Regions from separate parts of the Paenibacillus sp. GQ49 genome, predicted to be linked through region 3. Evidence: riboswitches for the same ligand, from Rfam matches in the RefSeq annotation. Region 3 holds a riboswitch; each other region holds the start of a gene.

What was found. Region 3 has a riboswitch for S-adenosylmethionine ahead of AC6CIF_RS26525 (methionine ABC transporter ATP-binding protein). Riboswitches for the same ligand answer to the same signal wherever they lie in the genome.
Region 1: another riboswitch for S-adenosylmethionine. It lies ahead of mmuP (S-methylmethionine permease); the one in region 3 lies ahead of AC6CIF_RS26525 (methionine ABC transporter ATP-binding protein).
Region 2: another riboswitch for S-adenosylmethionine. It lies ahead of metA (homoserine O-acetyltransferase MetA); the one in region 3 lies ahead of AC6CIF_RS26525 (methionine ABC transporter ATP-binding protein).

Annotation. Positions count from the first base shown of each region.
Region 1 is NZ_JCAXEL010000007.1:230,415-233,698, forward strand. It holds gene mmuM (homocysteine S-methyltransferase) at 1-228, opposite strand, end outside; gene mmuP (S-methylmethionine permease) at 206-1,618, opposite strand; SAM riboswitch class I at 1,711-1,812, opposite strand; gene AC6CIF_RS15275 (Ger(x)C family spore germination protein) at 1,883-3,085, opposite strand; gene AC6CIF_RS15280 (GerAB/ArcD/ProY family transporter) at 3,082-3,284, opposite strand, start outside.
Region 2 is NZ_JCAXEL010000001.1:779,026-782,309, forward strand. It holds gene AC6CIF_RS03565 (PLP-dependent transferase) at 1-1,122, opposite strand, end outside; gene metA (homoserine O-acetyltransferase MetA) at 1,147-2,064, opposite strand; SAM riboswitch class I at 2,301-2,424, opposite strand; gene corA (magnesium/cobalt transporter CorA) at 2,876-3,284, shown strand, end outside.
Region 3 is NZ_JCAXEL010000021.1:89,037-92,320, forward strand. It holds gene AC6CIF_RS26515 (COX15/CtaA family protein) at 1-275, shown strand, start outside; gene AC6CIF_RS26520 (Cthe_2314 family HEPN domain-containing protein) at 441-1,157, shown strand; SAM riboswitch class I at 1,294-1,435, shown strand; gene AC6CIF_RS26525 (methionine ABC transporter ATP-binding protein) at 1,562-2,596, shown strand; gene AC6CIF_RS26530 (methionine ABC transporter permease) at 2,597-3,256, shown strand.

The DNA.
Region 1 (3,284 bases), on a different contig from region 3:
CGCCTGATAACTGGATGTAATCGCACAGTCGGCTCCTGCTCGAAAATAATCTGCATGGACCTGAACAATAACATCCGGATTCTCAAGCAACACACGAGCAGACCATAGTGGATCATCCAGATCACATCCATGCTGTTCGAGTTCCGTTGCCAACGCTCCATCCAGAATCATGACCGGATGTTCACGCAGGATCTGTTCTATGGGGTTAGTCTGTTGTGCTTGCGTCATGTACTTGTCCTCTTTTCTTATTCACACGTTCTGTCAGATAATAAGCAGCGTAACACACTGCGATAAACGGAACCCCACAATACAGTGCAATTCGCTGTGTCGGGTCAAAGGCAATACCTATGCATGAAGCCAGGCATAATATAAATGAAACAATTGGTACCACCGGATATAGTGGTGTGCGGTAGACCAGATCTTTGACCGCATGTCCTTCCCGGATATATTGTCTGCGGAACATGTATTGGGAGGCACTGATACTCATCCATACTGCAACGACAGCCAGACCTGAAATGGAAACCAGCGTAATATACACCGTACCTGGCGCAATAATACTGGACAGCAATGCCAGCGCACCACCCACCATACTAATCAGAAGTGCATTCAGGGGTACCCCGCTTTTGGTCAATTTGGCAAACCACGGAGAGATCGTTCTTTTGTCAGCCAGAGACCAGAGCATCCGTGAAGATGCATACAGGCCTGAATTGGCAGCAGAGAGAATCGCCGTCAGAATAACAAAGTTCATAATGTCTGCTGCATAGGGTACACCCACCCGCTCCATTACCGCTACAAACGGACTTTCCAGTACACTGGCATCCGACATGGGCAGCAAGGCCGACAAGATAATAATCGTTCCGATGAAGAAAATAACCAAACGCCACAGCGTTGTATGAATAGCCTTTGGTATCGTCTTTTCCGGGTTCTCCGTCTCACCGGCGGCAATGCCGATTAACTCGGTGCCTGAGAAGGCAAAGTTTACAGCAAGCATGGTCATCAATATCGCTGTAGCCCCATGAGGGAACCACCCGGATGCGGTAATATTCGATAGAAATGGAGCCGGTTCAGAATCCGCCATGGGAATGAACCCAAACATGGCTGCGCCACCGATAATAATGAAGATTACGATAGTCACTACTTTTACAGATGAGAACCAGAACTCGGATTCCGCAAATAATTTCACCGTTAGAGCGTTAAACAGAAAGATCATCAGTGCAAAGAGCGCGCTCCATATCCATACGTTCACCGATGGGAACCAGCGCTGCATCAGCAATCCGGCGGCTGTGAATTCGGAGCCAAGCGCAACAGTCCAGGTTAACCAGTATAACCAAGCCACCGTGTAGCCTGTTGCCGGTCCGATATATTTGGCTGCATAACTATGAAATGCTCCCGTCTCTGGCATATGAACAGACAGTTCACCAAGACAGAGCATCACCAGATATACAACGATGGCTCCAATCAGATAGGACAGAATGGTTCCCAGTGGTCCCGCCTGCTGAATGGTGTAACCTGAGCTGAGGAATAATCCCGTTCCAATGACTCCTCCGAGAGAGAGCATGACCACATGCCGTGCCTGCATTTTCCGCTGAAAATGCCCTTTGTCGTTGTTGTTCTCCATACCTGCTGCTCCCCTACTTCTTCATCCAGAAAAAACAAAAAAGACCCACTCTGCCTAAAGAGTGCGCCGTTACTGACAAATAAAAACAAACGCTCCTATCTATCAGGCTTTCACCCGCTGGAATTAGCACAGTATCCTTCAGATCTGTTGCTGAGGTTTCTAAGGGCCAGTCCCTCCACCTCTCTGGATAAGAAAATGATTTTTTACTAATATAGCGATCTATCATGAATGTGTCAACATTTAAATCATAAATGGCACACCTCGCTATTGAGTGGAAGACCCCGGATTGGTGATGGTGGTCTTTACCTCATACGTGATCGGCACGGTACTAAAAATTTTATCCCAATCGTCTTTGACCTTTTTCCATGTTTTGGGTTCCTTGATACGCAAGCTATCCCGAAAATCCGCAACATCTACTTTATAGGTATGCTGCAGTTTGTATAACACTTGGCGAATCTGTTGTTCGGCCAGTTCAGCAAATTCTTTTTCTAGTTCTTTAAGATAATCCCCTTTTTCCTCTCTTTCGGGCGAACGCCAATCTTCCATCAACCAGCCTTCGGATTCGACCTTTACATGGAATGAAATATCATCGCCAACCACTTTTGGAATTATTTTTGTTTTTTTCTTCTTCATTTCATATACAACAGTGAATCCTGCTTTATTATATGTCTTCAAGATGCCTCCTTTTTCTTTAGGTCTGATCCACGATAGCCCTTCTAGATCCGTTTGGCTGAGTTCACCGATGAATTTGGTCGTTTTCCCATCAAAGATACTGGCACCGGAGAATTTGTCCTCTCCGTTGAAGTTCAGTACATTTTGGAGCAGAAAGCTGGAACCGGATTGCATTTGTGCATCTAATTTGGAGAGTAGAACGGGGTCCAGGATTTTATTGGACAAGTACGAATTACCGGTAATTCCTGTAAGATAAAATGCTGGAATCTGGGAAGGATCATTTGAAGTCAGTACATCAATAGCACGATGATGGCTAATCAGCACCAGACAGTTAGGACGAATATCATTATCCCGAAGTACAAAATCCAGCAGCTGGTCCAGACCATACTTTTTGGCGATATCCTTGGACACAACGATAACCTTCAGATGATGCCCGATGAGCGGATGATCTCGCCTCAGTGCAAACTGACGAAAGATTTGCAGCAAGGAATCTCCGGTAAGCTGTTCATTGGAGTAGGACGTTTTACCAGAAGCAGGTGAACCGGATTGTTGGCTCTTCTGACTGCTGGATTTACCGGGAGCAATCTGTACCGTGGCTGTCACATTGTTCTGCTTGGAATACCCTCCTCCCTGATTAGCAATGTTTTTCTCAAATTCCGTCTCTTTGCCGATATCGATCCCAAGGCCAACGTAGACACTTAGATCCTCTATCTCCCGACTGCTCCAACATCCGGATATGGTTAAGAGAATGCATAATACAGCGGCTAAGCGTAACAACATACGGAATGTAATCATGCATGCTTGCCTCCTTTTTTGCGAATCAGACTTATTATCAGGAGCAACAGTGGTAAAGTGGCAAATAAAAGCACGGATGAGTTGCCCAACATATCACCCAGTGCAAAGGTTTCCTCCACAGTTTTCGGCATCAATGCCGTCAAATATATCAACGGCAGAAGAGCATACATAATGACTTTGATTTTCTTTGTACGAAACA
Region 2 (3,284 bases), on a different contig from region 3:
CAGATCATCTGCATGTTCAATGCCTACGGAGAACCGGAGCAGACGGTCATCCACACCTACGGCTTCACGAATCTCAAGCGGAATATCCGCATGAGTCTGTACTGCCGGATAAGTCATGAGTGATTCAACTCCGCCGAGACTTTCGGCAAAAGCAATGAGTTTGATATGACGCAACAACGGTTCAACACAACGTGCATCCTTCACTTTGAAAGAGAAGATACCTGTGTTACCCGTGGATTGTTTATTCTGTATCTCATACCCCGGATGATCGGAGAGGCCTGGATGATACACTTCAACCACCGCTGGGTGCTCAAGCAAGTATTTGGCAATAGTAAGTGCATTGTGCTCATGGCGCTCCATGCGAAGAGCCAGGGTTTTCATACCTTTCATCAACTGGTAGGAGTCACTTGGAGATAATACCGCTCCAATGGAATTATGCAGGAACGCCATCTCTGCAGATAACGCCTCACCTTTGGTAATAATTAGTCCAGCGAGCACATCATTGTGTCCACCCAGATATTTGGTAGCGCTATGAATGATGATATCGGCACCCAGTTCAATCGGACGTTGGAAAAATGGAGTCAGCAACGTGTTGTCAACAATGGTCAACAGGTTGTAACTTTTCGCCCAGGAAGCCACGGCTTGCACATCGGTGATCATCATCAGTGGATTAGTTGGTGTCTCAATAAATACAGCTTTTGTATTCGGCTGACGAACCTTCTCCAGTGCTGCAAGGTCATTCGTGTCCACATAACTAGCAGTTACGCCGAAACGGGACAGAATACGTTCCAGCAGACGATAGGTTCCACCATACAGATCCAGCGATACAATCAGATGATCCCCTTGACCAAACATGGCAAAGATCGTTTGCAGTGCGGCCATTCCCGAGCTACAGGCAAACCCTGCATCACCGGACTCCAGTGCTGCGGCGGCTTCTTCCAACACTTTACGGGTTGGATTAGTCGTACGAATATAATCAAATCCCGTGCTTTGTCCAAGCTTCGGGTGGCGAAACGCAGTGGATTGATAGATCGGAAAGTTAATGGCGCCTGTTACCGGTTCATTGATGGACCCAATTTGTGCTAAGCGGCTTTCGATTTTCAACTTGTTGTTGTCTTCCATTGCTGCATCCTCCTATAATCTCGATTAGATTTGCGGGCCAATATCGTAAGGTGTTTCTTGATACACATAGTAATTGAGCCAGTTAGAGAATAATAAGTTGGCATGAGCGCGCCAAGTAGCCGGTGGCACACGGGAAGGGTCGTCATTCGGATAATAATGTCTAGGCAATGCGATATCCAACCCTTTGGCTGTATCCCGGTCATACTCCCACTTTAATGAGAACGGGTCATACTCGGCATGTCCTGTGGCAAAAATCTGTTTGCCGTCTTTGGTAGCAACCAGGAAGATCCCCGCTTCCTCGGATTCAGCCAAAATCTCTAAATTCTCATTCTTTTCAATATCTTCGCGTCTCACTTCCGTATGACGAGAATGTGGAACGTTGAATACTTCATCGAACCCACGCAACAACGGAACATGTGGTTTATTGATGGTATGTGGGAAAACCCCAAAACACTTTTCTTCTAGTGCAACCTTGGGTACGTCAAAATGATGGTATAAACCTGCCTGGGAAGCCCAACATATGTGGAGGGTTGAAGTCACATTGGTTTTGGTCCATTCGAAGATCTCCTGGATTTCATTCCAATAGTTCACGTCTTCGAAATCCATCTGTTCCACCGGTGCACCCGTAATGATCATTCCATCGAAACGGCGGTGCTCAATCTCATCGAAGGTTTTATAGAACAGATCCAAATACTCCTGAGACGTATTCTTCGACGTATGGGATTTGGGATGTACGAGAACGACATCCACCTGAATAGGCGTGTTTCCCACCAGGCGAAGCAATTGTGTTTCTGTCGTTTCCTTTGTGGGCATCAGGTTTAATATAGCGATACGGAGTGGTCGAATATCCTGCTGATATGCAGAAGTTTCATCCATGACGAAGATATTCTCTCCTTCAAGTACTTCTTTTGCTGGCAGAGTATCGGGTATTTTGATTGGCATAATAAATCTAACTCCTCCTTGTGCATAGATAGATGCAGCCACCCCTGGTTTGATGTCTTTACATCAATACAGTTATAGACTGCCTTGAGCTTGTAAAAACATTGAATTGCTCTTTCATCCAACGTTACAAACAACCTCAAGTTCCTTAGCGAAAATCACTGCTGAGAAGTCGGGGCATATAACAAAGACCTTCCTCGGATTTCGAGAAAGGTCATATGTAAAAAAGATATGCGCCTCTCTCATCTCTCAGTTACAACAGTGCCACTTGACACTTAGTCGCTGCAAGAATTAGCACCGTGCGGTATACCGCCGGTTGCCGGGTTTCATCGGGCCAGTCCCTCCACCTACTCTTGATAAGATTTCGCTGTATTAGATTGTAATTAAATATGGTTCACCGTCTACTTTATTACATTAATGCCCTCACGTCAAGATGCAGTTCGATGTCTGCTTCCCAGATCGGAACCGTTCATCATCCATTGTCATACACTGCCTCAGGGCGCGAAATAGACACATTTTTGCGCTTGAAAGCACCTTGTACCAGCGGTATACTAAACAAGGTGTTATAAACCCTTATGTGAGAGGTGACATATTAAATGGATGGCGACCCGAGGCCTGACTGGCAGCCGAATTCCGACAAACTGCATAGAGAATTGACATCAGCATGCCGGCAGCGGGACGTGACTTCCGTTTGATTATATAGTGAACGCAGCCCTGATCTCCAGGCTCCGCTGCCGACCGGCTGATTTGTTCTTTTTGCGCCCATAATGATAATATCCGCCAAGTTGGCGGGTGCAGAAGGAGTAGATTAACGATGAAAATCCGGTTGGTAAACAACGGTGTGTTTATTCCGGTGGACGACATTCAGCAGGCGCTGACTCCACCAGCGGAAGGATTTTACTGGATTGATGCAGACGTAGACGATTTGGCGGTACTTCAGCCGCTGTTCTTAATGCATGATCTGGCTGTGGAAGACTGTCTTAGTGACGAAGAACAACGTCCGAAGATTGAAATTTATGAGAACCATTATTTTATTGTGATTAATAGCATCCGTTTCGATGATGAAGAGATATTTCTACGTGCGGTCAACCTGTTTCTCGGCAGACATTTCATTATTAGTGTTACCAAGCAAAAGGTCAGCGAATTGCGCACACTGAAACCAATCCTGTGGGAACAGGAAATCAGTACACCGGATCGTCTGCTGTATTTGCTGGTTGACTTGA
Region 3 (3,284 bases):
CTGCGTCGCTCGTGATTGTTATTGCAATTCTGGGTCACTTCGCTTACCGTAATCATCCGGACAACAAGGAAATGCGTACTATTGGTGTGGTATCCGTTGTTCTTATTCTGATGCAAGTAGTCATTGGTATTTTCATGATGGTGACAATGAACCGTCCGGAAGTATACATGTTCGTAGCTCTTGCTCATATGCTGGATATCGCCATATTGTTCGGAGTCTTAACGTATATGAGTTTCCTGGTGTACAAGCTGCATCGCCCGGCTAATCGTTTTTAAATATGAAAGTCCACCATCCAGTGATGTACATCATTGGACAGGTGGACTTTGTTTGATGTCAGGGGGATCAGGGCAACCTATGGCAAGCAGCAATTACACGGAATGAATGATGTGTTACGTTTACGGTGAAGAATTCTTGTTGATTTGGAAAAGAGGAGGTTAGATATGCTGCGAACGTTGTTGGGGGAAAAGCCACGTATAAACGAAGGTAAATTGAAGGCAGCGATGGACGCAATGGCGCATACGCTTGAGCTATTTCAGCGACAAATGCATGTGGACCATGATCCCACGCATGACTATCGGAAGCTGTATGTGTGGACGCAGGGACTCATCTCCTCACTGGATGAACTGGAGCAAAGCTGTTTCGCCGCTGCTCATTTTCGCAAAAAGGTCGTTGCAGGTTCAACGGACGATATGACGCCGACTGAAAAAGCCGAGTATGCCCGATATATTTATTTCTACAAAGATGGTTTTATCCGCTGCTTTGCCATTCTGGATAAAGTGGGCACGGTATTAAATGAAATATTCCAGCTGAATACTTCCAATACCAAAGCGCATTTTTCTTATTTTACGGTGTTAAGGCAGTTCGATTATGCGAGGGAGCATCATGATCTTGCGTTGCAATTAATACAGATCAAGGACTCTTATCGTGAACCGATGAGCAAGCTGCGCAAGCGACGTAATATGGAAATTCACTACATGAACTCAGAAATGCACGATGACCTGTGGCAGTTACACCAGACCTTGCAAGGTAAAGTGAAATTGGAGGATCTGAATCAGCATGTGCAGGAAATGCGTCAGGGCGTGGATATGGTCTGTGAAACGTTAACAGCCTCTTATCGTTATATCAACAAAATATGGAAAAGAAATAATTCCCTTTGACAAATCGGAATACTTGGAATATACTGAGTTTCAATCAGAATGTTACAGTGACAAAGATTGAACTGATATTTCAAAAGTTACGTTCACATTATAAAGCATAAACTACATGAACTTATAAAATCCTACAACAACATATTTCTTATCGAGAGCGGCGGAGGGACAGGCCCGATGAAGCCCGGCAACCGATTTGTAACGACATGATACATGTATCATTCGTTATAGATGTTAGGTGCTAATTCCTACAAAATGGTGCGAGACACGATTTTGGCAGATGAGAAGGTATATTCTTTCACGTGAAGAGCCCTCTTTGTATCTGCAAAGGGCTCTTTTTTTGTACTTTAAGGGGAGTTTTCCTTTAGATCGGGTAAAGATACATGTAGGTGGTTGGAAAGGGGCAAGTGCGATTGATTGAATTAAAAGGTTTAACGAAAACGTACGGCAAAGGGGCAAAATCTACAACAGCGTTGTCCGAGCTGAATTTGAGCATCCAAAAGGGCGAAATCTACGGAGTGATTGGCCATTCCGGAGCGGGCAAAAGCACATTGATTCGCTGTATTAATTTGCTGGAACGGCCTACGGAGGGTGAAGTATGGGTTGACGGAATCAACCTGACTGAACTGAGCAAAACCGAATTGCAGCAACAGAGACGCAAAATCGGGATGATTTTTCAACACTTTAATCTGTTATCCTCGGCAACGGTATATGACAATGTAGCTTTTCCACTAAAACTTGTGAATACACCCAAGGAAGCCATTGATCGCAAAGTGAAGGAAATGCTGGCACTGGTTGGTCTGGAGCACCATAGCAGCAAATATCCGGCTCAATTATCAGGTGGCCAGAAACAACGTGTAGGGATTGCAAGAGCACTTGCAAGTGATCCGAATGTACTTCTCTGTGATGAGGCTACTTCGGCACTTGATCCGCAGACGACAAATTCAATCCTGAAGTTATTACTCGACATTAATGAAAAGTACAACCTCACGATTGTACTGATTACACATGAGATGCATGTCATTCAGAACATCTGTGACAAGGTGGCTGTCATTCATCAAGGTGGCATTGTGGAACAGGGACCTGTAACAGACGTGTTCCTGAAGCCGCAACATGCGATTACGCGGGACTTCATGATGCGTGACCATGAAGCTGGACTTGCTCTGGAAGAGACCGCTCTGGCGAATGCAGGCGTTGAATTGCAGGCAGGTGTTGCTTCCAAACTTGTGAAGATATCTTTTCTGGGTAACAAAACATATGAAGCGATTTTGTCCAGAACGGTACGTAAAACGGGAGTGGATTTTGCCATCCTGCAAGGTACAATCTCTACGATCAAACAGGTTCCTTATGGACAGCTGACCGTTCGGTTCGAGGGTGATTCAAATGCGATTGATCGGACGATATCAGAACTAACCGCTGAGGGACTTGATGTGGAGGTGCTTCGTTAGATGGATTTTTCAACCGTACGTTGGGAAGAGGTTGGTAAAGCTTCCATAGAGACACTGCAAATTTTGGGTGTATCAGGCTTGTTCACCGTAATTTTTGGTTTACCGCTCGGAGTACTGCTGTTCATGACAGCTCGATCTGCTTCGATCAAATCACGGACGGTGTACATTATATTGTCCTTGATTGTGAATATTTTGCGCTCAGTCCCATTTATCATATTGATTGTTGCTCTTATTCCATTCACTCGTTCACTCGTCGGTACAGCTACAGGAGTGTTAGGTGTTATACCACCTTTAGTTATTTCAGCAGCTCCTTACTTTGCTCGATTGGTGGAGACGACATTGCGAGAAGTTGATCGGGGTGTCATTGAAGCGGCACAGTCGATGGGTGCATCGACCGGACAGATTGTAAGACGGGTATTACTGCCTGAAGCGTTACCTGGTTTGGTTGCTGGGATAACCATTACCATCGTTACGCTTGTCTCTTACACGGCGATGGCGGGTATGGTTGGTGGTGGAGGTCTAGGAACGTTGGCAATCAACTATGGGTATTATCGTTATCAAAATGAAATCATGATCATATCCGTAGTGTCGATGATCATTCTAGTGCAAATTCTCCAGATGGCTGGAGATCGCTTGGTTACATTTTTCACCAGGAAATAACACATAGATAACATGATGGTTATGCAAT